DNA from 3 places in the Pseudactinotalea sp. Z1739 genome. Region 3 is predicted to be linked to each of the others. Evidence: riboswitches for the same ligand, from Rfam matches in the RefSeq annotation. Region 3 holds a riboswitch; each other region holds the start of a gene.
The links. Region 3 has a riboswitch for thiamine pyrophosphate ahead of ACO0LV_RS07975 (YkoF family thiamine/hydroxymethylpyrimidine-binding protein). Riboswitches for the same ligand answer to the same signal wherever they lie in the genome.

Region 1: linked by a shared signal. The riboswitch ahead of ACO0LV_RS14910 (thiamine ABC transporter substrate-binding protein) and the one ahead of ACO0LV_RS07975 (YkoF family thiamine/hydroxymethylpyrimidine-binding protein) in region 3 are both predicted to bind thiamine pyrophosphate.
Region 2: linked by a shared signal. The riboswitch ahead of thiM (hydroxyethylthiazole kinase) and the one ahead of ACO0LV_RS07975 (YkoF family thiamine/hydroxymethylpyrimidine-binding protein) in region 3 are both predicted to bind thiamine pyrophosphate.

The regions. Positions count from the first base shown of each region.
Region 1 covers NZ_JBMPQA010000012.1:37,365-46,841, reverse strand. The annotation lists gene ACO0LV_RS14945 (Na+/H+ antiporter subunit A) at 1-408, shown strand, start outside; gene ACO0LV_RS14940 (Na(+)/H(+) antiporter subunit C) at 405-974, shown strand; gene ACO0LV_RS14935 (Na+/H+ antiporter subunit D) at 971-2,503, shown strand; gene ACO0LV_RS14930 (Na+/H+ antiporter subunit E) at 2,500-3,165, shown strand; gene ACO0LV_RS14925 (monovalent cation/H+ antiporter complex subunit F) at 3,162-3,512, shown strand; gene mnhG (monovalent cation/H(+) antiporter subunit G) at 3,509-3,883, shown strand; gene ACO0LV_RS14915 (DUF4235 domain-containing protein) at 3,910-4,152, opposite strand; TPP riboswitch at 4,245-4,360, shown strand; gene ACO0LV_RS14910 (thiamine ABC transporter substrate-binding protein) at 4,408-5,562, shown strand; gene ACO0LV_RS14905 (ABC transporter permease) at 5,741-7,519, shown strand; gene ACO0LV_RS14900 (ABC transporter ATP-binding protein) at 7,520-8,566, shown strand; gene ACO0LV_RS14895 (ABC transporter substrate-binding protein) at 8,756-9,477, shown strand, end outside.
Region 2 covers NZ_JBMPQA010000002.1:205,984-215,460, reverse strand. The annotation lists gene ACO0LV_RS03430 (nucleotide disphospho-sugar-binding domain-containing protein) at 1-1,124, shown strand, start outside; gene ACO0LV_RS03425 (aminobutyraldehyde dehydrogenase) at 1,170-2,624, shown strand; gene thiD (bifunctional hydroxymethylpyrimidine kinase/phosphomethylpyrimidine kinase) at 2,629-3,459, opposite strand; gene thiE (thiamine phosphate synthase) at 3,456-4,124, opposite strand; gene thiM (hydroxyethylthiazole kinase) at 4,125-5,009, opposite strand; TPP riboswitch at 4,998-5,095, opposite strand; gene ACO0LV_RS03405 (LLM class flavin-dependent oxidoreductase) at 5,461-6,660, shown strand; gene ACO0LV_RS03400 (FMN reductase) at 6,679-7,296, shown strand; gene ACO0LV_RS03395 (LolA family protein) at 7,422-8,615, shown strand; gene ACO0LV_RS03390 (ABC transporter ATP-binding protein) at 8,612-9,477, shown strand, end outside.
Region 3 covers NZ_JBMPQA010000005.1:44,011-53,487, reverse strand. The annotation lists gene ACO0LV_RS08000 (FadR/GntR family transcriptional regulator) at 110-886, shown strand; gene ACO0LV_RS07995 (DUF429 domain-containing protein) at 1,191-1,949, opposite strand; gene ACO0LV_RS07990 (protein adenylyltransferase SelO) at 2,057-3,676, shown strand; gene ACO0LV_RS07985 (PLDc N-terminal domain-containing protein) at 3,766-3,969, shown strand; gene ACO0LV_RS07980 (hypothetical protein) at 4,276-5,232, shown strand; TPP riboswitch at 5,393-5,499, shown strand; gene ACO0LV_RS07975 (YkoF family thiamine/hydroxymethylpyrimidine-binding protein) at 5,542-6,228, shown strand; gene ACO0LV_RS07970 (hypothetical protein) at 6,291-7,040, opposite strand; gene ACO0LV_RS07965 (NCS2 family permease) at 7,215-8,699, opposite strand; gene ACO0LV_RS07960 (hypothetical protein) at 8,865-9,146, shown strand; gene ACO0LV_RS07955 (NAD(P)-dependent oxidoreductase) at 9,143-9,477, shown strand, end outside.

The DNA.
Region 1 (9,477 bases), on a different contig from region 3:
GCGCTGATCGTGCGGTACCTGGCCGGGGGCCGCTACGAACTGGGTGAGGCGCTGCCGCTGCAGCCGGGTGGGCTGCTCGGCGGCGGGCTATTGGTGGCCACCGGCACCGGCATCGCCCCGCTGTTCTTCGGCGGTCAGGCGCTGCAGTCCTTCCGGCTGGACCTCGACCTCGGCATCCTCGGCGAGATCCACCTGCTCACCACCCTGGCGTTCGATATCGGGGTCTACCTGATCGTCATCGGACTCGTCCTGGACATCCTGCGGACCCTGGGTGCCGAAGTGGACCGTCAGGGTGAGGCCGAAGGGCGGGCCGCCCCCGACGTCGCGCACGACTCCCCCCGGTCTGCGGTCGGTGACGCCGACGTGCTGGACGACCTGAGAGCCGGCGTAGGGGGTGCGGGCGGATGATCGAAGCGAGTCCGAGCCTGGCCCTGGTGATCGCGGTCGGCGTGCAGTTCGGTGCCGGGGTGTACCTGCTGCTCGAGCGGAGCCTGACCAGGGTGCTGGTCGGCATCTACCTCATCGGCAACGGAGTGAACCTGATGTTCTTGCTCGCCGGCGGTGCCGCCGCGAGCCCTCCGCTGCTCGGGTCCGGGCCACAGGAGGAGATGGCCGATCCGCTGCCGCAGGCGATGGTGCTGACCGCGATCGTGATCAACCTGGGGCTGACCGCGTTCGTGCTGGCCATGGCCTATCGCACGTGGCAGTTGCACGGCCACGACGAGGTGCAGGACGACCTGGAGGACCGCCGACTGGCTCAGCGCCTGGAACGCGGTGAACTGGACACCCGCGACGACGACCTCGGGGTGAGCCTGGCTGTCGAGGCCGCCGAGGCCCGTGACGAGACCGAGGAACCGGGGATCGAGGAACAGCCGTCCCCGTCCACCCCGAACGTGAGCGCCGACGACTCGGCAGCCGAGGGCCCGGGTGGAGCAGTCCCCGGCGCCCCCGACTCGAAGGGGGGCGCCACATGAACTGGCTATTACCGATGCCGGTGATCCTGCCCCTGTTCGCTGCCGGCTTCGCCCTGGCCATGGCACGCCGTCCCAAAGCACAGTTGGCGGCCTCGGTCACCACCTTGACCGTGGTCCTGGGGATCGCGATCGCGTTGGTGGCGATCACCCACGCCCAGGGACCCCAGGTGGTCAACCTCGGCAACTGGAGCGCCCCGGTGGGCATCGTGCTGGTGGCCGACCGGCTCTCCGCGCTGATGCTGGTGGTCTCCGCGGTCGTGCTGCTGGGGGTGCTGCTCTACTCGGTGGCCCAGGGTCTCGCCGACGGCGATGAGGGCGCCCCGGTGGCGATCTATCACCCCACCTACCTGGTGCTGGCCGCCGGTGTGTCCAACGCCTTCCTCACCGGGGACCTGTTCAACCTGTTCGTCGGGTTCGAGATGTTGCTCGCGGCGAGTTACGTGCTGCTCACCCTGGGTGGCACGGGCTCGCGGATGCGGGCCGGGTCGATCTACGTGATCGTGTCGCTGCTGTCCTCGATGCTGTTCCTCATCGCCATCGCGATGATCTACGCGGCCACCGGCACGTTGAACCTGGCGCAGTTGAACGTGCGCCTGGCGGAGATCGATCCGAATGTCTCCCTGGTGCTGCAGATCCTGTTGTTACTGGCCTTCGGCATCAAGGCGGCGGTCTTCCCGCTGTCGATGTGGCTACCCGACTCCTATCCCACGGCCCCGGCACCGGTCACCGCGGTCTTCGCCGGGCTGCTCACCAAGGTCGGCGTGTATGCCATCATCCGTACCCAGACGCTGCTGTTCACCGACGGGCGGATGGACACGATCCTGATCGTGGCCGCGATCGTCACCATGGTGGTGGCCATCCTCGGCGCCGTGGCCCAGGACGACATCAAGCGACTGCTGTCCTTCACCCTGGTCAGCCACATCGGCTACATGGTGTTCGGAATCGCCCTCGCGAATCAACTCGGCCTGTCCGCATCGATCTTCTACGTGACCCACCACATCACCGTGCAGACGGCATTGTTCCTCGTGGCAGGGCTGATCGAGCGCAGGGGTGGCAGCACCTCGTTGGAGCGCCTCGGCAGCCTGACCAAGGCCGCACCGGCGCTGGCGATCTTGTTCTTCATCCCAGCGATGAACCTCGGTGGAATCCCGCCCATGTCAGGGTTCCTGGGCAAAGTGGGTCTGGTGCAGGCCGGCATCCAGCACGATTCGTCCCTGGCGTATGTCGCGGTGGGCGCGAGCCTCGTGACGTCACTGCTCACCCTGTACGCGGTGGTGAAGGCGTGGAACAAGGCGTTCTGGCAGACGGCCCCCCAGCCTCTGCCAGAGACCGACGTACCTCGCAGCATGTTCGCCCCCGCAGCGGTCATCGCCTCGATCGGAGTGCTGCTCGCCGTCGTCGCCGGTCCGTTGTACGCCTACACCGACGCGGCCGCGCGGGACCTGCGTGCCCAGTCGCCCTACGTCTCGGCGGTGCTGCCCGACGGCGAACGAGGCGAGGGCATCTCCCACCAGGTGGAGCCCGAATGAGAACCCAGCCTGCCCACCCGTCCGCTCCGACCGGCCTGAGCGCTTGGCTGAACCGATGGCCGATGCTGCTGTGGATGACCGCGCTGTGGGTGCTGTTGTGGGGTGACCCGACCCTGGCCAACGTGCTGGCCGGGTTCGGCGTCGCGGTGCTGCTGGTGCTGTTGACACCGATGCCCGCGGTCGGATACGCCGGCCGGGTGAGTATTCCCGGGGCGGTGTGGCTGATCGCCCGCTTCATCGTCGATGTGCTGCTCGCCTCGGTGGAGGTGTCGAAGATGGCGCTGCACCCGCGCCGGGGCCCCGAGGGCGGCGTCATCCGCATCCGGCTGCGTTCGGAGTCCGACCTGATCCTCACCCTGACCGGGGTCTTCACCTCACTGGTTCCCGGTTCGATCATCGTGGAGGCGCATCGGCTCACCGGCACCCTCTACGTGCACGTGCTCGATCTGCCCACCAGCGGGGGTGTCGAGACCTTCCGCCGGCAGGTACTCCTCCAGGAGCGGCGCCTGTTGTACGCCCTGGCCAACCAGGAAGACCTGGCCCGTGCCGGATTGCCGCGCCGGCGCTGGTGGGGTGGGCCGGACCGGGGAGCGCCGGATCCCGGCCCTGCCGGGCGCGCTGCGGGGGCCTCCGATGGCAACGCTGGGGAGGTGGACCGATGAGTGCGCCGGTGTTGTGGATCTGCGGGATCCTGGTCGTCGGAGCGGTCCTGGTGGCGCTCTTCCGCGTGGAGCGCGGCCCGAGCATGCTGGACCGGATCGTGGGCCTTGATGTGGTGATCGCGGCCCTGATCGGCACCGTGGCCCTGTGGTCGGCCACGACCGGACGGGTGGACCTGGTGCCGTTGCTGACGGTGATGGCAATCGTCGGGTTCGTGGCGGCGGTGACCCTGGCGCGGTTCGCGGCCGCAGAGCCGGAGGATGAGGGCCGGATCCTCAGCGAAGAGGAACTCCAACGGCTCGAGGCAAGGCATGCGCTGGATGACGATGCCGAGGAGGACGAGCGATGAACTCGGAACTGCTGCGCGAGATCGTCGCCTCTGCCTTCTTCATCACCGGCAGCGCGCTCGTGATGGTCGCAGCGATCGGGATGGTCCGGTTCCCGGACCTGCTGTCACGGTTGCACGCAGCCACCAAACCTCAGGTGCTCGGCATCATCCTGATGATGAACGGGCTGGCCCTGACGCTGGGATCCTGGCAAGTGGGTTGGAAGGTGCTCCCGGTGATCATCTTCCAACTGGTGACCGCTCCGATCGCCGCGCACATGGTGGGCCGCGCAGGGTACCGCACCGACAAGGTGCGTTCAGACCTGCTCGGAGTCGATGAACTCACCGAGGACCTGGAGGCCGCGCGCGCCGAGATCGAGGACACCCAGGCCTGAACGTGCCGGTGCCGGCCTCGCGCTGGTCAACGAGCGACGTCGCCGCTGGACAGCCACTTGTGGGCGCCGCGGCTGGCGTAGGCGCGGACCAACGCCACCAGCGCGCTGGAGATCGCCGCGAAGAGCACGATCTCAGCGATGGGCATGCTTCCGTCCTTGTCGTCGGTTGGTGGCTCATGACCGGTGACGCTCTTCCAGGCGGTCCCGAGGACCTTGTTCGCGACGAGGCCGGCGACGATGGTGGCAACGGCGGTGACGACTCGCTCCATGGCAGATCTCCTTTACGACGACTGCACCCAGCGTAGCCGTCCACGATCCTCGCGCGCCCGTCGGCCGCACCGGCCGACGGGGTGTAGCCTCGTGGGTGCGACAGGGGAGCGTCGGCCGAGTCAGGTGCGGCGCTGAGAGTGCGGCCACCCGCAGACCCTCGAACCTGCTCCGGTTAGCACCGGCGAAGGGAGTCGAGCATCTCTCCCGTGGCGTCGCGCCGCGGACCCCTTCTCACATCACGCTGAGGAGGAAGAATGAATCACCACACCATGTCTCGCCGCCGGCCCGGGCGGGTCGGCCCGGACCCCGGGCGGATCGGACATCTAGCAGCGTTCACCGCCCTGGCACTGGCCGTGGCCGGCTGCACGGTGGGCGCCGGGAACGACAACCCCGACACCCCCACTGACGACGACGCGGACTCCACCGCAGTAGGGGAGGGCGAGACCACCGGCGGCGAAGGCACGGTCCAGGTGGTCACGCACGACTCGTTCCACGTCTCGGAGGATCTGATCAGCCAGTTCGAGTCGGACTCCGGCTACACGCTGTCCTTCAGCGCACCCGGTGACGGGGGAGCCCTGGTGAACCAGCTGATCCTGACGAAGGACGCGCCCCTGGGCGACGTCGCCTACGGCATCGACAACTCCTTCGCCTCCCGCGGCATCGCCGAGGACGTCTTCAGCCCCTACACCTCCGCTGCGCTGCCCCCGGCCGCCGAGGACTACCTGATCGACGGCGGAGACGAACTCACACCGATCGACGTGGGCGATGTGTGTCTGAACATCGACACCGCCTGGTACTCCGAGGCCGGAGTCGCCGAGCCGTCCGACCTGGCCGACCTGACCGGGCCCGACTACGCCGACCACGTGGTGGTGACCAACCCGGCCACGTCCTCACCCGGCCTGGCGTTCCTGTTGGCAACGGTCGCCGAGTTCGGGGACGGCTGGACGCAGTACTGGCAGGACCTGGCCGACAACGGCCTGCTCGTCGTCGACTCCTGGTCCACCGCCTACTCCGAGGAGTTCTCCGGCTCGGTCGGGCAGGGCCCGCGCCCGGTGGCGTTGTCCTACTCCACCTCGCCGGCCTTCGAGGTCGGACCGGACGGGGAGGACCCGACAACGACGGCGATGCTCACCTCATGCTTCCGGCAGGTGGAGTACGCCGGGGTGCTGGCCGGGGCGGACAACCCCGAGGGCGCCGAGGCGTTCATCGACTTCCTGCTCAGCGACGCCGTCCAGGCCGACATTCCCGGCCAGATGTACATGTACCCGGTCAACCACGACCTGGAACTCCCGCAGGAGTGGACCCGATGGGCCCCCCTCGCCGAGGAACCGTTGACGGTGGACCCGGCCGAGATCGACGAGAACCGTCAGGACTGGATCCAGGCTTGGACCGACATCGTGATCGGCTGAGGATGGGAGCCAGCACCGCCCGGCCCAGCCCGGGACGGCCCAGCCTGACCCGGCCCAGCCCGGCCAGGTCCGGTCCTGTCCGGGTCTGCGTGGTTCGGTGTTGCGCTGCCGCCCGGGCGGGTCTGCGCACCACGTCAACCTGTCGGTCGCGGGCCGCCGGGCAGGACGGGTCCTGAGGATGGCACGGTGGTTGCGAGGTTGCGTGTGGGTGCTCGCGGCCGCCGTGCCGCTGGTGTTCCTGGCCACCTTCTTCGCCTGGCCGGTGACCACCTTGGTGTTGCGCGGTTTCGTGCCGGACGGGGCGTGGGACCTCAGCGGCTTCACCGAGGTGTTCGCCCGCCCGCGCACCTGGCGGATCCTCTTCCTCACGATCGCGCTGGGGGTGCTCGGCGCCGTCTTCTCGGTACTGCTGGGCGTTTCCGGTGCCTACGTGCTGTACCGGCGCACGTTCCGCGGCCAGCGGATCCTGCGGGCATTGATCACGATCCCGTTCGTGCTACCCACCGTGGTGGTGGGGGTGGCGTTCCGGGCCTTGCTGGCCGCTGACGGGCCGCTGGGATTCCTGGGCCTGGATCGCACCTTCACCGCGATCGTGCTGGCGCTGGTGTTCTTCAACTATGCGATCGTGGTGCGGACCGTGGGCGGGTTCTGGGAGCGTCTGGACCCGCGCACCGAGCAGAGCGCCCGGGCGCTGGGCGCCTCCCCTGCGCGCGCCTTCTGGTCTGTGACAATGCCGGCGCTGACCCCGGCTATCACCTCCGCCGCCTCAGTGGTGTTCCTATTCTGTTCCACTGCGTTCGGTGTGGTGCTGGTGCTGGGCGGGATCCGGTTCGGCACCATCGAGACCGAGATCTGGATCCAGACCACCCAGTTCCTCGACCTGCGCACCGCCGCGGTGCTCTCGGTGCTGCAACTCTCGGTGGTGACCGCCGCGCTCATCACCTTCTCCCGTGCCCGGGCCCGGCGGGAGGCGGCCCTGAAACTACACGGCGCCCAGCACCAGGCACGCCGGCTGCGGTTGTGGCAGCCCGTGCCGCGGCGTCGAGAGCGAGGGTTACGGGCGAAGTCGAGTGTCCGCACCGTCGGTCTCGGCCAAACGGCTCGAAGTCGAGGCCGGTTCGCCGCCCGCTGGGGCCGCCCGGGGCCGGATCTGCCGGTGGCCGCGGTGACCGCCGTGGCGATCGTGGGCCTGCTCGCGCTGCCCCTGGCTGCGCTGGTGGTGCGCTCGCTGCGCACGCCGTCGGGTACGTGGGGGCTGGACAACTACGTGGCCCTGGGCAGCACCGGCGGACCGAACGCGCTCACCGTGACGGTGTGGGACGCGGCCGCGAACTCCCTGCGGGTGGCTGTGGATGCCACCGTGATCGCGGTGGTGGTGGGCGCACTGGTGGCGCTGGTGGTCTCGCGCCGGCCGCGCAACGTGCACGCTCGCCGTGCGGTCTGGGGACTGGACACCCTCTTCATGCTCCCCCTGGGGGTGTCGGCGGTGACGGTCGGGTTCGGGTTCCTGATTACCTTGAACCGGCCGCCGCTGGACCTGCGCACGTCGATGATCCTGATTCCGATCGCCCAGGCGGTGGTAGCGATTCCGCTGGTGGTGCGCACGGTGCTGCCGGTGCTGCGGGCGATCGACCCGCGACAGCGCGAGAGCGCCGCGGTGCTGGGCGCCTCTCCGGGCCGGGTGCTCGCCCACGTCGACGGGCCCTTCCTGGTGCGGTCGCTCGGGCTGGCGATCGGATTCGCGTTCGCCGTCTCCCTCGGGGAGTTCGGCGCCACCGCCTTCCTGGCCCGCCCCGACGCACCCACCCTGCCGGTGGTCATCTTCCGGCTGATCGGGCGCCCCGGTGCGGAGAACTACGGGATGGCCCTGGCCGCGTCGGTCCTGCTGGCGTTGCTGACCGCCACCATCATGGGAGTGGCCGAACGGTTGCGGTCGGAACGGACGGGTGAGTTCTAGATGTCCCTGACCATCGATGACGCCGTGGTCCGCTACGGCGTCCGGGAACCGCGGACGACGGCGGTGGACCGGGTGAGCCTGCAGGTGGCGCCGGCGGAGGTGGTCGCCCTGCTGGGGCCCTCCGGCTGTGGCAAGTCCTCGCTGTTGCGTGCGGTGGCCGGCCTGGAGCCACTCGATCGCGGCCGGGTGTGCTGGGAGGGGGCGGACCTGAGCGACGTGCCGGTGCATCGGCGCGGGTTCGGGTTGATGTTCCAGGACGGACAGCTCTTCGCCCACCGGGACGTGGCCGGCAACATCGCCTTCGGCCTGCAGATGGAGCGGATGCCGCGGACGCAACGGGCGCAGCGGGTACGCGACCTGCTCGACCTGGTCGGCCTACCGGGTTACCAGGACCGGGCGGTGGCGAGCCTGTCCGGCGGGCAGGCCCAGCGGGTCTCGTTGGCCCGCTCCCTGGCCCCGAAGCCCCGGTTGCTGCTGCTCGATGAACCGCTCTCGGCGCTGGACCGGGCGCTGCGGGAACGGCTCGCCGCGGACCTGCACCACATCCTCCGCCGGGCCGGTACGACCGCCCTGTACGTCACCCACGACCACGACGAGGCGTTCACCGTGGCCGACCGGGTGGCGGTGATGATGGAGGGGCGGATCGTGCAGGTCGGTACCCCCGAGGAGTTGTGGGCGGCTCCGGCCGATGCGCAGGTCGCGGAGTTCCTGGGGTACCGGCTCGTCACCGCCGCCGACGGCGCCAGGTTCGGCCTCTCGCCCCAGGCGCTGCGCCTGGAGTCGGGCGAGGACGGGGAGACTGCGGAGGAGACCGGCGGCACCGGTACCAGGTCCGGGCCCGGACCCGGGACGAGCCTGCGCGATGCCGACGATGTCCGCATCCGCGGCGAGGTGGTCAGCGTGGGCTTCGCCCGCGGTCGCACCACCGCTGTGGTGCAGATACCTGACTGGGGCCCGCAGCGGGCCGTCGCCGAGGGCATCGTGCCCCTCGAACCGGGGGTGCCGGTCACCGTGCGGGTGGACCCCGGCGGCATCATCCGGTTCTGAGTACGCGGCCGAGACCACGCCCGCCCCGCCACCGATCGACCCGGCCGGGACCGCAAAGCGATCAGAATCGTCTCAATCACGTCACAGGTTGGTCTCATCGCACGGATTAGCCCCATGTGCTCCACGTCACTGTGTCACCATGATGCACTCGGGTGCGAGGGTCGCGCCCTGACATGTTCGGGAGAAACTATGAAGCGCTCCACGAAGAGGGCACTCGCACCGGTTGCGGCCGTGCTGCTGCTGGCCGCGGCCTGTAACGGGAATGGGAACGGAAACGGGGACGCCGGTAACGGCGATGGGGCCGATGGCGAACCGCTGCAGTTCGGCTACGTGCTGCCCGAGACCGGGCCGTTGGCGTTCCTCGGACCACCGCAGATCGCCGCGACCGGGTTCGCGATCCAGGAGATCAACGACGCCGGCGGCGTCCTCGGCACGGAACTGCCCGATGCGATCGCCGGTGACGAGGGCGGGGACCAGGCCATCGCCAGCCAGTCCGCGGACCGCGTCCTCGCCGACGGTGCGCACGCGGTCATCGGTGCCGCGGCCTCGGGTATGTCCTTGGCGATCATCGACCGGATCACCAGCGACGAGGTGGTGCAGTGCTCCGGGTCGAACACCGCACCGACGTTCACCGACTACGACCACGGCGGCTTCTACATCCGGACCGCGCCCTCCGACGCCCTGCAGGGCCCGGTGCTGGCCGAGACGGTCATCAATGACGGCCACACCGACGTGGTGATCGTGCACCTGGAGGATGACTACGGCGTCGGCCTGGCCAACGCTACCCAGGAAGCCCTGGAGGCCGGCGGCGCCAACGTCATCTCCAGCGAGGGCTTCGACGGCAACGCCACCGAGTTCACCGGTGTGGTGCAGTCGGTGGTCTCGGCCGAGCCGGACGCCGTGGTGATCAT
Region 2 (9,477 bases), on a different contig from region 3:
CGCAGGACGAGGCCGAGCAGGACGCGGGGGCATTCTGGAAGAACTACATCCAGGAGATCTCCCCGGAGTTCCTCAAGAGCACCCAGGAGCAACTGACCACCGTGAGTCGCCCGATCCTGGAGGCGCTGATCGAGGGGGTGAAGTACTCCGCACCGGCGCTGCGAGAGGTGGTCGAGCGTAACCAGCCCGACGTGACGATCCTGGACAACGTGCTCACCTTCCCCGCCCTGATGACCTCCCCGGCGAAGTACGTGCGGGTGGTCTCCTGCAACCCGCTGGAGGTTCCCGGGGAGAACATCGCCCCGGTGTTCTCCGGGTTGGGGCAGGACGACCGGGAAGGCTGGGCCACCTTCCGCGAGGCCTACGAGCGCTCCCACCGGGAGGTGTGGGAGGACTTCAACGCCTGGGTGCAGGAACAAGGTGCTCCGCCGCTGCCCTACCTGGAGTTCAGCCACGCCGGCGACCGCAACCTGTACCTGTACCCCGCCGAGATCGACTACACCGACGCCCGTCCGCTGGATTCGACCTGGTACCGGATCGACTCGGCGGTGCGCGAGACCGAGGCCGAGGCGGACATCCCCGCGCACTTCCTGGACGGATCCAAACCGCTGATCTACTTCAGCCTCGGCTCCCTCGGTGGCGCCGACGTGGGGCTGATGCGCAGCGTGATCGCCGCCCTGGCCGAGACCGACTACCACATCATCGTCTCCAAGGGCCCGCTGCACGCCGAGATCGAACTCGCCGACAACATGTGGGGCGCGGAGTTCCTCCCGCAGACCACGATCATCCCGAAGGTGGACCTGGTGATCACCCACGGCGGCAACAACACCGTCACCGAGTCGCTGCACTTCGGGAAGCCGATGGTGCTGATGCCGCTGTTCTGGGACCAGTACGACAACGCCCAACGCGTGCACGAGAAGGGCCTGGGACGGCGCGTGGACACCTACCGGGTGAGTGCCACGGAACTGCGCCAAGCGGTGGCCGACCTGCTGGCCGACACCGGGATGCGAGCCGAGGCCGAGCGCATCGGGGAGCGGATCCGGGCCCGGCGCGGCTTGCACAGGGCGGCGGACCTGCTGGTCGAGATCGGGCGGCAGGGTGTGGCGGAGCGAGCCGGCTCATGACGTGCGCGAACCCACGAGCCACCGGGCTCGTGAGAGGCTCGGCCCATGACTGACTCCGTCTCCACCGAACGGCCCTCGGCCGCCGCGGGCACACCTCTGGACCTGATCAACCCCGCCACGGGGGAGGTCGCCCGCACCGTGCACCTGTCCACGATCGACGACGTCGATGCCGCCGTGGCGAGCGCGGGTGCGGCGGCGCCGGCCTGGGCCGGGCGGACCCCCTCCGAACGCGCGCGGGTACTGTTGCGGCTCGCCGATGCGCTGGAGGCGCACACCGATGAACTGGCGGCGTTGGAAGTGGCCGAGACCGGTAAGCCGTGGACGGTGGTGGCCGAGGGGGAGATTCCCTTCGCCGCGGACAACCTACGCTTTTTCGCCGGGGCGGCCCGTTCCACCGACGGCACCGGGGCCGGGGTGTTCTCCGACGGGTACACCTCGATGATGGTGCGCCGCCCGGTGGGGGTGGTGGCCAGTATCGCCCCGTGGAACTTCCCGCTGGTGATGGCGGTGTGGAAGATCGGACCCGCACTGGCTGCGGGCAACTCCGTGGTGATCAAACCGGCTCCGTTGACGCCGAGCAGCACCCTTCGGATCGCCGAACTGGCCGCTGAGTGCGGGCTGCCCGAGGGGGCGCTCGGGGTGGTCACCGGCGACGGTGATGTGGGCGCGGCGCTGGCCGGGCACGCCGGGGTGGACATGGTCAGCGTGACCGGGTCCACCCAGACCGGCAAGGCCGTGATGCGCGGGGCGGTCGAGGGCGTCAAACGGGTGCACCTGGAACTGGGCGGCAAGGCCCCGGCGGTGGTCTTCTCCGACGCCGACATCACCCAGATGGCCCACGCCGTAGCGATGGGCGCCACCTACTCCACCGGTCAGGACTGCACCGCCGCGACCCGGGTCTACCTGCAGCGGGAGATCTTCGATCAGGGGGTCGATGCCCTGCGGGCCGTCATGGAAACCGTGGTGGCCGGGGACCCCCACGACCCAGCGACCCACATCGGTCCACTGATCTCCGCCGCCCACCGGGAGCGGGTGCACGGCTTCGTCACTCGCGCGGTGAGCCAGGGGGGCGAGGTCCTCACCGGCGGGGAGCCGCTGGAAGGGCCGGGGTTCTTCTACCCGCCCACCCTGGTGGTCGGTGCGGCGCAGGACTCCGAACTCGTCCAGGGGGAGGTGTTCGGACCGGTGCTGGTGGCGCTGCCCTTCGACGATGAGGAGCAGGCGGTGGCTCTGGCCAATGACAGTGCCTACGGGCTGGCCTCCTCGGTGTGGACCTCCGATGTGGCCCGGGCGATCCGGGTCAGCCACCGGTTGGAGGTGGGGGTGACCTGGATCAACGACCACCTGCCGCTCGCTTCGGAGGCCCCGCACGGGGGTGTGAAGGGGTCGGGCTTCGGCAAGGACATGAGCATCGAGCCGTTGCTGGACTACTCGGTGATGCGGCACGTGATGATCCGGCACCAGGTGCCCCCGGAGACCACCGGGTTCCGGCCCGCCTGAGGTTTCACGGGCGCCGGGCGCGGCGACCGGCCCCGGGTGAGCCCGCGAAGTGGTGCAGGGGGCCGTGGCCGGAGCCGACCTGGAGGTCATCGGCAGCGGCCAGGGCGGTGGTGAGCCAGGCCTTGGCGACGCGCACGGCGGACTCCCAGTCGCCCTCGCGCTCGACCACCCGGGTAGCGATCGCAGAGGAGAGCGAGCAACCGGTGCCGTGGGTGTTGGGAGTGTCGATCCACGCCGAGGACACCTGGGTGACACTGCCACCGGGCCAGACCAGCAGATCGGTGGCCCGTTCCCCGGGCAGGTGCCCGCCCTTGGCCAGCACGCTCACCCCGTACTTCCTGGCCACCTGGCGCGCCTGCGCCGTTGCCTCCTCCCAGTCCCCAGCGGTCTCGGTTTCGGCGAGCACAGCCAGTTCGGGGATGTTCGGGGTGATCAACCCGGCCCGTGCGATGAGGCCGGACAGCGCCTCGGAGGTATCGGCGTCCAGCAGTCGGTCTCCGCTGGTGGCCACCATCACCGGATCGAGCACCACGTAGGCTGCCGTGCTGCGCTCCAGCCACGCGGTGACCACCTCGATGGTGGCCGTGTTTGCCAGCATCCCGATCTTGACCGCATCGACCTGGATGTCCTCGCTGATCGCCTCGAGTTGGTCGACCAGGAACTGCGGCGGGGGGATGTGCACACCCCGGACCCCGCGGGTGTTCTGTGCGGTCAGCGCAGTGACCGCCGCCATGCCGTATCCGCCGTTGGCCGCGATCGACTTGATGTCCGCCTGGACCCCCGCGCCGCCGGAGGGGTCGGATCCGGCGATGGACAAGACGCGCGGAATGCTCATGCGCCGGCCTTGCCCGGGCCGGATCCTGCGGCGTCCCAGTCGGTACGCAGCCCCCGGGCCACCGTCTCGGGATCCGGCGCCGCACACAACGCCGAGACCACTGCCACCCCGCCGGCCCCGGCCCGCCGCAGCGGCCCGGCGTCCTCGGGCCGCACGCCGCCGATCGCCACGCACGGCAGCGGCGTCCGGGCGGCGAACCGGCCGAACCCCTCGATACCGAGCGCGTCCGGGTGGTCGGTCTTCGTCGTCGTCGGCCGGATCACCCCCACTCCCAGGTAGTCGACGGTGCCCCCGGGTAGGGCGGCGACGGCTTCTAGGTGCGCGACTGTATTGGCAGTGAGACCGACGATCGCCTCCGGTCCCAGTTCCGCACGGGCCGCCACCGCTGCGTCATCGAGTTGCCCCAGGTGCACCCCGTGCACCGGCAGGCCGCGGCTGCGTGCGGCGACGACGACGTCGAGTCGGTCGTTGACGATCAGGCGCGCCCGGCCATCGATCACCTCGGCGAGGTACGTCAACTGACGCAGGTGATCGTCCAGGTCGGCCTCCTTGTCCCGCAGTTGCACGGTGTGCACCCCGCCGGCCACCGCGGCTGCCACCGTGGCGGGCACGCCGCGCGGTGCGCACAACTCGCGGTCGGTGACCAGGTAGATGCCCGGCTGCATTCAGGCCTCCTGCGGGTCCGGCGCAGGTGCCGCCAGCACCTCGACCCGAGCCTGCTCGATCACCTGCTCCGGGGTGATGCCGGCCAGTGCGTCCAGGAACGCGGGCAGGAACGTGCCCGGGCCGTGAGCGTCGGTGGCCGCCTGTTCGGCGGCGATGCCGTAGACCACGTGCGCGGCGGACACCGCGGTCAGCGCGCTGGTGGTCCCACGGGCACCGAGCATCGCGGCGATGATCGAGCCGAGTGCGCAGCCGGCGCCGGTGATCCGGGTGAGCAGCGGGTGGCCGTTATCGACCCTGATGGCCGCTGACCCGTCGGTGATGAGGTCACGCGCACCGGAGACCGCCACCACCATCGAGGTCTCGCGGGCCAGGGCTGCGGCGACCGGGGCGGCTGTGTCGGTGTCGTCTGCGGAATCCACCCCGCGCCCACCGGCCCCGGCGCCTGCCAGTGCGATGATCTCCGAGGCGTTGCCGCGCACTGCCGTGGGCCCGGCGGCGAGCAGTTCGGCGGCGAAACCGGTGCGCAACGGCAGGGCTCCGATCGCCACCGGGTCAAGCACCCACGGGGTGCCGGCTTCGCTCGCGGCGCTCACCGCCGCCCGGCCGGCGTCGCGCTGCTGATGGGACAACGTGCCCAGGTTGATCAGCAGTCCGGAAGCCATCGGGGCGAACACCCCCGCCTCCTCGGCCGTGTCCACCATGGCCGGTGCCGCCCCGATCGCCAGTAACGCGTTGGCGGAGAAGTTCGTAGCCACGTGGTTGGTGATGTTGTGCACCAACGGGCTGTGCTTCCGCAGGACTCGCAGCAGGTGTGCGGCCTGCTCTGTCACGTCGACCGCCTCCGGAAGGCCGGCCGATTCGGTGTGACCGGAGACATCAGTCATGGACATTCCCTTCGCTAGTACGAACTAGTGCAGGTTCGACGGGTGTCATCTCAGCCGCGCGGTGGGCGGCACCCCGTGTCGTGACCTCCGAGTCTAACAACCCCACCCCGCAGAAGGTCGGGTCACCCCACACCGGCCGTCCCCCCACGCCCTCCCCCACGCCCGCCCCCGCCACACCTGCCGCCCCCACACGCGACCCCGCCCCACGCCACCACCCCCACGCCACCACCCCCGCCGCCACCGCGCCCGCCGCCACCGCGCCCGCCGCCACCGCGCCCGCCGCCACCCCCGCCGAGGGCGACCCTGGCGGTCGAGGGCGATTGGTAGGAACGTCGCCGTCGACCACAACGCTCGTTCTCGAGGGCGGCAGCGTGCCGGAATAGATCCGGTGGCGGTGATGTTTGTAGGGGTGTATATGCAAATGCATCGAGTTTCTTGAGAGGCCTGCACCATGCAGTTCGGAATCTTCAGCGTCAGTGACGTCACCACTGACCCCACCACCGGTCACACGCCGAACGACACCGAGCGGGTACGGGCGATGATGACCATCGCCCAGCACGCCGACCAGGCGGGGTTGGACGTCTTCGCCACCGGTGAGCACCACAACCCGCCGTTCGTGGCCTCCTCGCCCACCACGATGCTGGGCTACCTGGCCGGGACCACCAAGCACATCACGCTGTCCACCGCGACCACCCTGATCACCACGAACGACCCGGTGAAGATCGCCGAGGACTACGCCATGCTGCAGGTGCTCGCAGACGGCCGGATGGACCTGATGATGGGCCGCGGTAACACCGGCCCGGTCTACCCCTGGTTCGGCCAGGACATCCGCCAGGGCGTGAACCTCGCGATCGAGAACTACGCCCTGCTGCGCCGCCTGTGGACCGAGGACGTGGTGGACTGGGACGGGAAGTTCCGCACTCCGCTGCAGGGCTTCACCGCCACCCCCCGCCCGCTGGACGGGGTGCCCCCGTTCGTGTGGCACGGCTCCATCCGTACCCCCGAGATCGCCGAGCAGGCCGCCTTCTACGGCGACGGGTTCCTGCACAACAACATCTTCTGGCCGATCGACCACACCAAGAAGATGGTCAGTTTCTACCGGAAGCGCTTCGAGTATTACGGCCATGGCAAGGCGGACCAGGCGATCGTGGGCCTGGGCGGACAGTTCTTCGCCCGGAAGAATTCCCAGGACGCGTGGAACGAGTTCCGGCCCTACTTCGACAACGCCCCGGTCTACGGTCACGGACCCTCGATGGAGGACTTCACCCGCGAGACCCCCCTGACCGTGGGTTCACCGCAGCAGATCATCGACCGCTACGCCACGATGCGCGAGCACGTGGGCGACTATCAGCGGCAGTTGTTCCTCGTCGATCACGCCGGGTTGCCGTTGAAGACGGTGCTGGAGCAGATCGACATCCTGGCCGAGGAGATCGTGCCGGCGCTGCGCGAGATCAACGAGGCAGCCCGTCCGGCGCATGTCCCCTCGAACCCGCCCAGCCACGCCGACCGGGTGGCCCAGGTCGCCGAGGCCGGCACGTCCCAGGGCCAGCACGTGGCCGGCGAGGACCGCTGGACCGGCCGCCGAGCCGAGGACGACGTCGCTACCGCCGCCGCCGGCGCCGCTCAGCGTGGCGCCGCGTTCGGACTCTGAAGAAAGGACTCACCCCTGATGACTACCCGCACGATCGTCGCCATCTCCGGTGGCCTGAACAAGCCCTCCTCGACCCGGCTGCTCACCGACCGGCTGGTCGAGGCCGCCGTGAGTGAACTCAAGGCCCGCGGCGTCCAGGCGCAGGTGGAGGTCGTGGAACTGCGCGACCACGCCCACGACACCGTCAACGCGATGCTGTCCGGGTTCCCCTCCGGAGACCTCAAGGGAGTGCTGGAGCGCCTAGCCGCCGCCGACGGCGTCATCGCCGTCAGCCCGATCTACACCACCGGAGCGTCGGGGTTGTTCAAGTCCTTCGTGGACATCATCGAGAAGGACGCCCTGACCGGGATGCCGGTACTGCTGGGGGCCACCGGCGGTACCGCGCGGCACTCCCTGGCGCTGGAGTACGCGATCCGGCCGATGTTCACCTACCTGCGGACCGACGTGGTCACCACCGCGGTGTTCGCCGCCACAGACGACTGGTCCGGTCAGGCCGACGACGTCAATCCGCTCCCGGCCCGGATCAGCCGGGCGGGTCGCGAATTCGCCGAACTCGTGGCGGCCCGGGACGAGGCCCGCCCGGGCGACCTGTACGACGACGTCCCCTCCTTCGAGGCGATGTTCTCCAAACTCTGAGCACCGCCAACGCTCAGCCGAGGTCCGTACCCGCCGAGGGCGCCTCATCGCACCGGGAATGGTGAGTACTGGTCGGCGGCCACGGCGGGGCGTATGGTCGAACCAGCACTCTCAAGGAGGTCACGATGACCCGCAGATGGCACCGCTGGCTACCGGCCGCAGTGGTCGGCGTCGTGATCGCGGGCGGGGTCGGGCTCACGGCGCAGGCCGGTTCGGCCGACCTGCCCGAGAAGTCACCCGAGGACGTCCTGACCATGGTGGCCGAGCACTCGGTGGAGGCATTCTCCGGGGAGTTCCAGACGAGCACCGAACTCGGACTGCCCGATCTGTCCGGCCTGGATGGTGCCTTCGGCCACGGGAACCGCGGCGGCATGCCGGCACCGGATCTCGCTGAGGATGCCGCACCGGAGCCGACCCAGGGCGCCGGTGATGAGAACGCCGGGCAGCGCGGCGACTCCGGAGTGGGCGAGGTCCTGGAGTTGCTGACCGGCGAGCACACCGCACGGGTCTACGTCGACGGGCAGCAGGGGCGCATCCAGGTGCTGGACGATCTGGCCGAACGGAACGTGATCCGCACCGAGGAGGAGGTGTGGTTCTACGACTCCCGTGAGAATGCCGCCACCCACCTGGCGTTGCCGGCACCCGGCGACGAGGTGTGCCGCCCCGGCCAGGGGCCGCACGGTTCCTGGTTCGACCACGGCGGCCAGCCGCCTGGCCCCGGGCCGGTCCCCACACCGGATGAGGTCGCCGCCGACGTTCTGCAGGCCCTGGAGACCGATACCGACGTCACCGTCGGCGCGGACGAACGCGTGGCCGGGCGTTCGGCCTACACCCTGGTCCTGGCGCCCGGCAGCGGACACTCCCTGGTGGAGCAGGTGGCCTTGGCCGTCGACGCAGAGACGGGCTTCCCGCTGGGCGTCACCGTGCACGCCCGCGGCCAGGACGAACCGGCGGTTCGGGCCCAGTACAGCGCGATCACGTTCGAGACCCCCGATGCCACGCTCTTCGACTTCACCCCGCCCGCCGGGGCGAGCGTGGAGGAGGTGGAACTCCCGCCGTGCCCGGAGGGGGCCGGGACCGGGGCACCCGAGAAGCCGGACGGCCACGAGGTGATCGGGCAGGGTTGGGACGCGGTCCTGGTGCTGCCGGTGGACGAATCCGGCGCACTGGATGATCCACTCGTCCGCGAACTCACCCAGGACACCGGCGCCGGGCGTCTGCTGTCCACGAACCTGCTGTCCGTGCTGGTAACCGACGACGGGCAGGCCCTGATCGGTGCCGTCACCCCGGAGTACCTGCAGTCCCTCGCCGGGTCGTGACCGAACTCGCCGTCCGCACCGAGGGCCTGACCAAGACGTTCGGTACGCACAAGGCCGTCGACGACCTCGACCTCGTGGTCCCGCGCGGAAGTGTGTTCGGGTTCCTCGGGCCCAACGGCTCGGGCAAGACCACCACGATCCGACTGCTGCTCGGGCTGGCCTCGGCCACGGCCGGCACCGCGCACGTGCTCGGGCACCACATTCCACAGGGCCTGGGTGAGGTCCTGCCACGAGTCGGCGCCCTCGTGGAAGGACCCGCGCACTATCCCTACTTGTCCGGTGCGGCGAACCTGCGGCGCCTGGATGCGGCCAACCCTGCCGCCCCGCCCCGCACCCGGGAGACCCGCGTGGCGGCGGCACTGGAGAAGGTCGGTCTGAGTCACGCCGGAACCAAGCGGGTGCGCGCCTACTCCCTGGGCATGAAGCAGCGACTCGGGATCGCCGGCGCCCTCCTGACGCCACGGGAACTGCTCGTGCTCGACGAACCGACGAACGGGCTGGACCCGCAGGGCACCCGGGAGGTGCGGACGCTGGTGCGGTCCCTCACCGGGGAGGGGGCGACCGTGCTGGTCTCCAGCCACCTGCTGGCCGAGGTGGAGCAGACCTGCAGCCATGTCGGAGTGATGAGCCGAGGCCGGTTGGTCGCCCAGGGCAGCCTGGCCGAACTGCAGGATCTGGGGCAGGCGCGGGTGCGGGTGGTCACGCCCGACCCGCAGTGCGCCCGCGCGGTGCTGTCCCGGATCGGACTGCGCACCTCCGACGACGAGGGACCGGGGACGGGGAACGCTGCGGACGCGGCGACCGACCTTGCGACGACTCCGGCCTCCTCGACGCCGGAACGCGTCGCCGTCGTCACCGCGGT
Region 3 (9,477 bases):
GACCGCTCCAGACCACCGCCCTGCAGGCAGCCGGAATACGGCGGAGGACACTACCGGTGCTCGGTGCAGCGCACCACGCCTGCACCGGCAGCCTTCCTATACTCGTGTGATGGCCACCACAAGCGGTACCGAGCGGGCCCGCACCACGCTCGCCTATCTGCGCCGCCAGATCACCACCGGTGCCTGGGCGGTGGGCGAGCGCATCCCGATCGAACCCGAACTCACCGAGATCCTGGGCGTGGGGCGCTCCACCGTGCGTGAGGCGGTGCGCTCCCTGGCCAGTATCGGGATGCTGGAGACCCTGCCCGGGCGTGGCACGTTCGTGCGCTCGGCGACGCCCACCTCCAGCGTGCTCTCGGAGTTCCTCACCGCCTACACCTTGGAGGAACTGCTCTCCTACCGCCGTGCCCTGGAGGTCGAGGCCGCCCAGCAAGCCGCGTTGCATCGCAGCGACGAGGACGTCGAGGCCCTGGAGGCCGCGGCAGCCGCGACCCTGCGGCCCGGGCAGTGCCCGGTGATGACCCCGCAGCCCGATGCGGACCTGGCGGCCCGGTTCCACTACCTGCTGTTCGACGCCGCCAAGAATCGACTGCTCGCCTCCCTGTATGCCGGGATCACCGAGAAGCTCGCCGAGCCCGCCAACGCCGAGCGGCTCACCCACGCCAGCGATGTGCTGTCCATGCACAAGGAGCACGAACGCATCGTGGATGCCGTGCGCCGCGGCGACTTCATCGACGCCGTGCACGCGATGGCCGATCACATGGACAACGACCTGGTGATCCTCACCCCCGACGATGAGATCATCCCGCCGCTGCGCCGCTCACCCGATGATCAGGTGCGGGTCGAGGCCGCTCGCGCCGAGTCGGCCGAGCGCAGCACAGGCTGAGAGGTTCGCCCCGGCCCGCCGGCGGCCTCGCCGGCACTGCGCCGGTTACGCGGGTCAGCGTCCCGGGCGGGCCGCGGATCGGCGCCTTCGCGGTGCCGTTGCCGCAAGACCTTGCGCGCGATCAATGCGACGGCGGCAATGGTGGCGGTGATCAGAAGGATCACGATCACCGTGGTCACCAGGTCATAGGTGGCAAGACCGGACTCGATAGTTCAGAACTCCGCATCGGTCGGTGAACCCGGAGTGACGCGTTCACGCTGGCTGCGACGTACACCTCGAGCATGCCATCGCGCATCCTGGATGACTACCCCCGCCCCGACCGTGGCACTCGCGGGGTGTGTGGATGGGTAGGCCGTGGCGGGGCGATGATGCAGCCGGCCGCGGCGTCGCCGTAGACCTGCAGGGCGCCGGGGCGGTGGTACCACAGCCAGGCCAGGTGGGCGCACAGGATCGCATCGACCTCGTCCTCGATGCGGTTCAGGTCGATCTGTCGCTTCGCCCGGTCGGCCGCGAGGCGGATCTGCTGCCACCGCGGGTTGCCGACCAGGGCCAACTCGGCCAGGGTCTCCATCCGGTCCAGCACCGCCAGCATGCCGGTGCGCCGCGATGGCACCGGGCCCTTCTTGTACTTCAGCGTGCGCCCCAGCTCGAACAGCCCCACCATCGCCGCGTGCGGGTAGACCTCGATCGCCACCGGCGCCGCGACCTCGCCCCGGTTCGCGGGATCGGTGTGCCAGCCGTGGCGGCCCGCCAGCACCGCGGCCCGCGGCGGGTTGAAGTGCGGATTGCCGAGGTTGCTGGTGTGGCAACTGGCCTCATACGCCCCGTAGGACTGTCCGATGCGGCGTTCGCACTCGCGCATCCCGGTGGGGTTGGTGACGATCAGCGGCGCGTCGATCGCCACGCTCACCACACCGGCCCCGAGCCCGGTCAGCCAGTCATCGATCTGGCCATCGGTGACCACGCCGGTGGAGGCCACCAGCGCTCCGCCCTGGTCCACCGCGGCCAGCCCGGTGCGGGCGCGGAAGGACCAGGCCAGGTCGATTCCGATGTGCATGCTCATGCCCGGCCACACTATTCCCCGTGTTGGCACGGTCCGGGGCTTGTCCCGCACCGGGGCCTCGAGGGTCTGCCCGAGCATCGGCGCCGCGGGCGGCGTATCGTCGAAATATGACCACCACCGCCCCACCGAGCAACCTGCTACACGGCACCTTCGCCCGTGAGTTGCCGGAACTGGCTGTGCCGTGGCAGGCCGAGAAGGCCCCCGAGCCCCGACTGGTCGCGCTGAACGACACCCTCGCCGATGAACTGGGCCTGGACCCGGAGTACTTGCGCAGCCCGTCCGGCCTGCGGTTCCTGCTCGGCAACGAGGTGCCCGAGGGCGCCACCCCGGTGGCCCAGGCCTACGCCGGCCACCAGTTCGGCACCTACGTGCCGCGGCTGGGTGATGGCCGGGCCCTGCTCCTGGGTGAACTCACCGATGCCGCCGGCAACCTGCGTGACCTGCACCTGAAGGGTTCGGGCCCCACCCCGTTCGCCCGCGGCGGGGACGGGCTGGCCGCGGTTGGTCCGATGCTGCGGGAGTTCCTCATCAGCGAAGCGCTGCACGCCCTGGGGGTGCCGACCACCCGGTCGCTGTCGGTGGTGGCCACCGGTCAGGCGGTGATGCGTGAGCGCCCCCTGCCCGGTGCGGTCCTGGCCCGGGTGGCGGACAGTCATCTGCGGGTGGGCACGTTCGCCTACGCCCGCTCCACCGGTGATGAGGATCTGCTGCGCCGCCTGGCCGATCACGCCATCACCCGGCACCACCCGCAGGCGCGGGAGGCCGAGAACCCCTACCTGGCCCTGTTCGAGGCGGTACTGGCCGCGCAGGCCGAGTTGGTCGCGAAATGGATGCTGATCGGGTTCGTGCACGGGGTGATGAACACCGACAACACCACCATCTCCGGGCAGAGCATCGACTACGGTCCGTGCGCGTTCATGGACGCCTTCGACCCGGGCACCGTGTTCAGCTCCATCGACGCCCTGGGCCGCTACGCCTACGGCCGCCAACCGCAGATCGCGCAGTGGAACCTGGCCCGGTTCGCCGAAACGCTGCTGCCGCTGATCAGTGCGGACCAGGAGCAGGCCGTCGAGTCGGCCACCGCGGCGCTGGACACCTTCCCGGAGGTCTACTCCGCCGTCTGGACGCGCGGCATGCGCGCCAAACTCGGACTGGAGTCCTTCACGCCCGACGACGACGCAACCGCCCTGATCCGCGACCTCACCTCGCTCCTGGGTGCTTGGGGTGTGGACTACACCTCCTTCTTCCGCCACCTGACCACAGCGGCCGGCGGGGACGCGGGCCCGGTGCGGGTGTTGTTCGGCGGTGCGGGTGACGATGACGTTTCGGTGCCGGCACTGTTCGGCGACGCCGATAGTGACCAGGTTCCGGTGCCCACGCTGTCCGGCAGTGCCGGTGGCGTTGGGGTTCCGGCCCCGGCATCGCTCGACGGTAACAGAGGCGACCCGGCGTCATCGACCGAGCGGCCTGCCTTCGAGCCGTGGCTGCAACGCTGGCTCTCCTATCGCCCGGACGCGAGCGTGATGGCCCAGGTGAACCCCATCTACATCCCGCGCAACCACCTGGTCGAGGAGGCCCTCGCCGCTGCCGGCACCGCGGACCTGGGCCCCTTCGAGGAATTGCTGGACGTGATCACCCAGCCCTTCACCGAGCGCCCGGGACTGGAGCGCTACACCGAGCCCGCCCCGGCCGAGGCCGCCCCGTTCGTGACCTACTGCGGAACCTGACCGCTTCGAGGCCGCCCCGTTCGTAACCTACTGCGGAACCTGACTTCCCAGGTCAAGTACCCATCCGGGCCCGTTGCTAGGGTCGGGACATGTTTGAAGCCGCCGCAGGAGGCCTCCTGGTCGTCGTCTTCGCGCTGGCGTGGCTGGCGCTCATCGTCGCCGCGCTCATGTCCATCGCGCAGTCGCGCAACTACACCTCCGGAATCAAGGCGCTGTGGGTGCTGGCCGTGTTCGCCCTCCCCTTCCTGGGCCCCGTGGCCTGGTTCCTCATCGGCCGCCACTCCCACGGCTAACAACCCACCAGCCACCCCCACCCGGCCCCCCGGCTCCCGGCCCCCGGCCGCCGACTCCCGGCCCCGGCCCCCGGCCGCCGGCCGCCGACTCCCGGCCCCGGCCCCCGGCCGCCGGCCGCCGGCGAAGCCAGCATTAGTCGGCTGAACGTGCCGCAAAGTCGACTAATGCTGGCTTCGGCCGGTGGGGTTGACCCCAATGGGCATGGTTGAGGCAGGGGGTGGGCGGGTATGCACAGGGGGAAACTGTGTCCACAGGTGCTGGTGGGCAGCCGCTATGGGCGCAGGGGATTGGTGCTTACTGGCGTCATGCGCACGGTGCCGATCCCGGAGGGCCTGCTGCGGTACACCCGCTGGCAGTGCGGCCTCATTTCGACCGCGCAATGCCGGGCTCTGGGCATCAGTGGTGACCGGTGCGCCACCCTGGTGGCTCGCGGCATCTGGCAGCGGGTCGTGCGCGGCGTCTACGACACCGAGCCGGAACGTCCGAGGGACTTCGACGCGGCCCGGCGCAAGGCGGCCTGGACCGGCCTGCTGGCGATGGGTGAGAACGCCATCGCCGTGGGTTGCTGCGCCCTGGCCCTGCACGGCGTCGCAGGGCTGCCCCAGCAGTTGACGCCGGAGGTAGCAATCACGGGTGGGCGCTGGCTGCGGGGACCGGTCGGCGTCGTCGTGCGCCGATATCGCGACGTACCGGTCCGGGTGCGGTACGCCGGCTGGCAGGTGAGCGACGTCCCCACCGCGCTCGTCCACGCTCTGCCGCTCCTGCGACGCGACAACGGGGTGGCCGTAATCGATTCGGCCCTCAACCAAGGGCTCATCAACACCAGCGACCTCACCGACGTCCGCCGGCGACTGCAGGGGCGGCGCGGTGCCGCTCGGGTCGGCTCGTGGTGGCCGCTGGTGGATGGTCGCGCCGAGTCGCCATTGGAGACGTGGGCACGGCTCGACTGCCATGACCACGACCTGCCACCGGATCAACTCCAAGTGGTGTTGCGCGATGCCACCGGTACGTTCATCGGGCGCGGTGACATGGGGTGGCGGCGCCGTGACGGCGGTTGGGTCATCGTCGAGATGGACGGACGCCAGGTCCACAGCGAACCCGAGGCGCTCTTCCGGGACCGGCAGCGCCAGAACCGGTTGCTGGCCGAGGCGGATGCCACCATCCTGCGATTCACCAGCCGCGACCTGCGCCCCCCGGGCACCATCGCCAACCAAGTCCGCCAAGCCCTCACCACCCACCCCACTCCCACCCCCACCCCCTAACCCCAGCCCACCCCCTAACCCACCCCACCAGACCCCCGCCGAAGTCAGCATTGATCGGCTGAACCTGCAGGTAGAGCCGACTAATGCTGATTTCGCCGGTAGGCGCCCGAGGCCGATCGGCACCCGAGTGGACAGCGCCGGTCCGCCACGGTTAGCGTCGAGCCAACCCCCGGGGAGCGCGCGGAGCGCTGAGAGTGCGGAGAGTCCGCAGACCCGTCCACCTGATCCGGTTCGTACCGGCGTAGGGAGTTGGGCACCCGCCGATGAGCATCGGCGGCTCATGAGGTACCCCGGGGCGGGAGGACACCGATGAGCACCACCGGCCACGGCAGCACGGAGAGGGTCGCCATGACCGGCACCAGCGCGGCCACCCCACGCGAACTGGGCGTCGGGATGCGATTCAGCATCCACCCGCACACCGACGACTTCGTGCGCGTGATCCTGGACTCCCTCACCGAGGTGGAGGCGAGCGGCGTCGCCGAGGGGCTGGTGATCGAGACCGACGAGGTCAGCACATACGTCGGTGCCCGGGCGGTGCCGGCCGAACAGGACCTGGCCGGTTACCTCGTGGCTGCCATCGCCGCCGCCTCCCGGCACTCCGGTGGCGGGCACGTCGCCGCCCATGTGCTGTTCTCCCGCGGTTGCCCCGGCGAACGTACCTGCGACCTGACCTCCACGATCCTGCCCGAGGTGGCCCCGGTGCGCCTGGAACCCACCGGAATCGAGGCGGTGGCGCAGTGGTCGCTATACCCGCTACTCGATGGTGGGGACGATGCCGGCGAACACATGTCCATCATCGAGGCGGCCATCACCCGCGCGCAGGAGCGCGGCGTTGCCGCCCCAGCGGCCCACTACGCCACCAAACTCACCGGTGACCTCGCGGAGGTGGTGGCCACCGCCGTCGACGCGTGGGCCCAGGTGGGCACCACCGTCCCGCACGTGGCGACCCACCTGACCATCTCGGTTGGCTCACCCACGCCGACCCGCGGGAGGTAACCGCGCCAGATTAGTTCACGAGGGCCCGTCCGCCTCGCGCACTGGCCGTGTGGGGTACGCGCTCAGGGAGCCCCGCCGCGCACCGTGGTGACCAGGTCGGTGAGGCTGGGCGTCGCCGGGGTGGAGGCGAACCCGAACCGCACCGGCGGGTCGATCGGAACCATCGCGCCCAGGTCCGTTCCATCCCACGAGCTACGAGCACCGGCGAGACGATGGAGGTCGCTCGCGCCGTAATACTCCCTGCGCCCACCCCCGGCCGAACCGCGGGTACGCACCCCTGGCAGGGCCACCCGCGCGACCGGATCGGTCAGGAGGGTGAACCAGGGCGCACCGGCCACCGCAGCGGGCAGCGCGCGCAACAGCCAACCCACCGCTGCCCGCTCGCCGATCTGCACGGTTGCAGACAGCGGGCCGGCTCCGATCTGCCACCGCTCCCCCGCCATGGTGGGCACAGTCCGCGGCAGCGCCTCGGCCGGTACGGGCGGCTGGGAGGAGCCGGGATCTGCCACTCCCCGCGCAACGGCGTCACGCGCACGCGCACCTGCCGGGGGCCTGGGTGCATACCGGTGCACGGTCACGTTCGCGGGCTCGACGGCATCGAACTGGTACGTGGCCGAGACGAACTCGGCGACCTCCGTCGATGGCGCCAGCAGCACTCGATGCCCGTGCGGATGCTGCACCATCACCCCCGCGAATGGCCCCAGCGGAGTGGTGTGCCAGTTGCCCACGACGAACCGGGTTCCACCCGCGGTCCCCCACCCGGCGATCCGACCGGAGAACCTCCAGGTGCGGGGCGAAGCGGAGCGGGTCATACCCCATGGTCCATCGGCGGGCGACGGTGCACCAACCGCAGCGCGGTCACTCGGAGCAGCAGTTACCCGGTGCAGCTACCCACCCGGAGCACCGGCCCACCCGGTCCACTCGCCAAGCCCAAGCCGCCGGCGGACACGCCACCCGCGCCGCCCCGCGCCCGGCCCGCGCCCCGGCTAACCCCCGAGCAGCGTTCCGATCGGACCGCGCACGAAGTAGAAGACGAACATCAGCGAGGTCACCCACATCAGCGGGTGCACCTTGCGGATCCGGCCGGCACCCACCTGGATGATCACGTAGGCGATGAACCCGGCGCCCATCCCCGCGGCGATGGAGAAGGTCAGCGGCATCATCAGGATGGTCAGGAACGCCGGGATCGCCACCTCGGTGCGCTTCCAGTCGATACCGGTCACCTGGGCCATCATCAGGAAGCCCACCAGCACCAACACCGGCGTAGCCGCTTCGAAAGGCACCAGCGCCACGATCGGGGAGAACAGCGTGGCCAGCAGGAACGCGATGCCGACCACCACGCTGCTCAGCCCGGTCCGGGCACCCTCACCGACACCGGCTGCGGATTCGATGTACGCGGTCGCCGTCGAGGCCGATCCCGCGCCGCCGGCGATGGCGCCGAAGGAGTCGACCACCAGGATCTCTCGGGTCCGCGGCGGGTTGCCCTGCTCATCCAGCAGCTTGGCCTCGGCGCCCACGGCCACCATCGTGCCCATGGTGTCGAAGAAGTCGGCCAGCATCAGGGTGAACACCAGCAGCAGGACGACGACGATGCCGACCTTCTCGATCGAACCGAGCAGGGAGAAGTGGCCCAGCAGGGCGAAGTCGGGCAGCGAGATGATCTCACCGCTGATCTCGGGCGGGTTGAGCTGCCAACCCCAGGGGTTGTCCTCCGAGGCCCGCCCCACGTTCAGGAACGCCTCGGCGAGCATCGCCAGGCCGGTGCCGACCACGATCGCGATCAGCAGCGCCCCGCGAACCTTGCGCACCCACAGGATGCCGGCGGTGAACAGCCCGATCACGAAGATCAGCGAGGGCCACCCACCCAGCGACCCGTTCAGCCCCAGTTCCACCGGCGTGGCCATGGAGGCCGGGATCCGGATGATGCCGGCGTTGACGAGGCCGACGAAGGCGATGAACAATCCGATGCCCACACTGATGGCCATCTTCAACTCGAACGGAACCGCGCGGAACACCGCCTGCCGGAACCCGGTCAGGACCAGGACGAGCATGATGATGCCCTCCAGCACCACGATGCCCATCGCGTCGGCCCAGGTCAGCCCGGCGTCGGGCAGCGCGGCGATCGAGTAGGCCACTACGGCGTTCAGGCCCATGCCTGCGGCGATGGCCAGTGGGAATCGCGCCACCAGACCCATCGCGATGCACAGCACCCCGGCGACCAGGGCGGTGGTCGCCGCCACCCGGGGGACGGCCAGCTCCTCGATCCCGCCGATGAAGTTGCCCGTACCGTCGGGCACGGTGCCCAGGATGAGCGGGTTGATGACGATGATGTAGCTCATCGCGAAGAACGTGACCAGACCGCCGCGGATCTCACGCCCGATGGTGGAGCCACGCGCGGAGATCTCGAAGTAGCGGTCCAGGAGGCCGGCGAATCCGGAGGTGCGCTCATCCTCGCGCGTGGATTGTCCCATGGGGCACTATCTTGGCCAGCCGAACTCGGTTCCGTCCAATCCCGCCCATCAGGTGGGAAGTGCCCGACGACGGCGCCTCGCCCGACTGCAGCGGCTCACCACTGCAGCACCACTGCAGCACCACCGCCGCACCACCGCAGTAGCCCGAGGCTCTACCATCAAGACGTGCGCAGCCTCGACCCCGAACGAACACCACAGGAGTTGCAGCCGGCCAGGGTGCCCTCCGTGCTGATGTTCAGCGTGGGCATCCTGATCTGGTTGGCCGTCCTGCTGGTGCTCGGCGCCCGCCACCTGCTCGGCTACGGCGCCGACGGCCGACTCGTCTCGCTCGCCGTGGCCGGCGTCGTGCTGGGCACGGCCGGCCTGGTCTGGGCCTGGGTACGCCCACGTCCCGAATTCGCCGCACCCACCACCGAACCCGCCCCCGACCCCCAGGACCCTTCGTGAAACTGCTCCTGCCCGACTCCATCAACCTTGACCTGAACCTGCCCGAGGAGGTGCAGCCCGTCACCTACGCGGTGACCGAGCCGATCCCGCAGGAGCACCGCGACGCCGAAGCGATCGTGTTGTGGGCCACGCCCGGGCACCGCATGGGTGAACTCCCGGCGGAACTGCCGAACCTGAAGTGGGTGCAGGGCCTGATGGCCGGCATGGACGCCGCGGTGAACGCCGGGTTCAGCGAGGACATCACGATGACCTCCGGGCTGGGTCTGCACGCCGGTCCGGTGGCCGAGCACACCCTCGCGATGGTGCTGGCTGCGGCCCGCCGACTGGACCT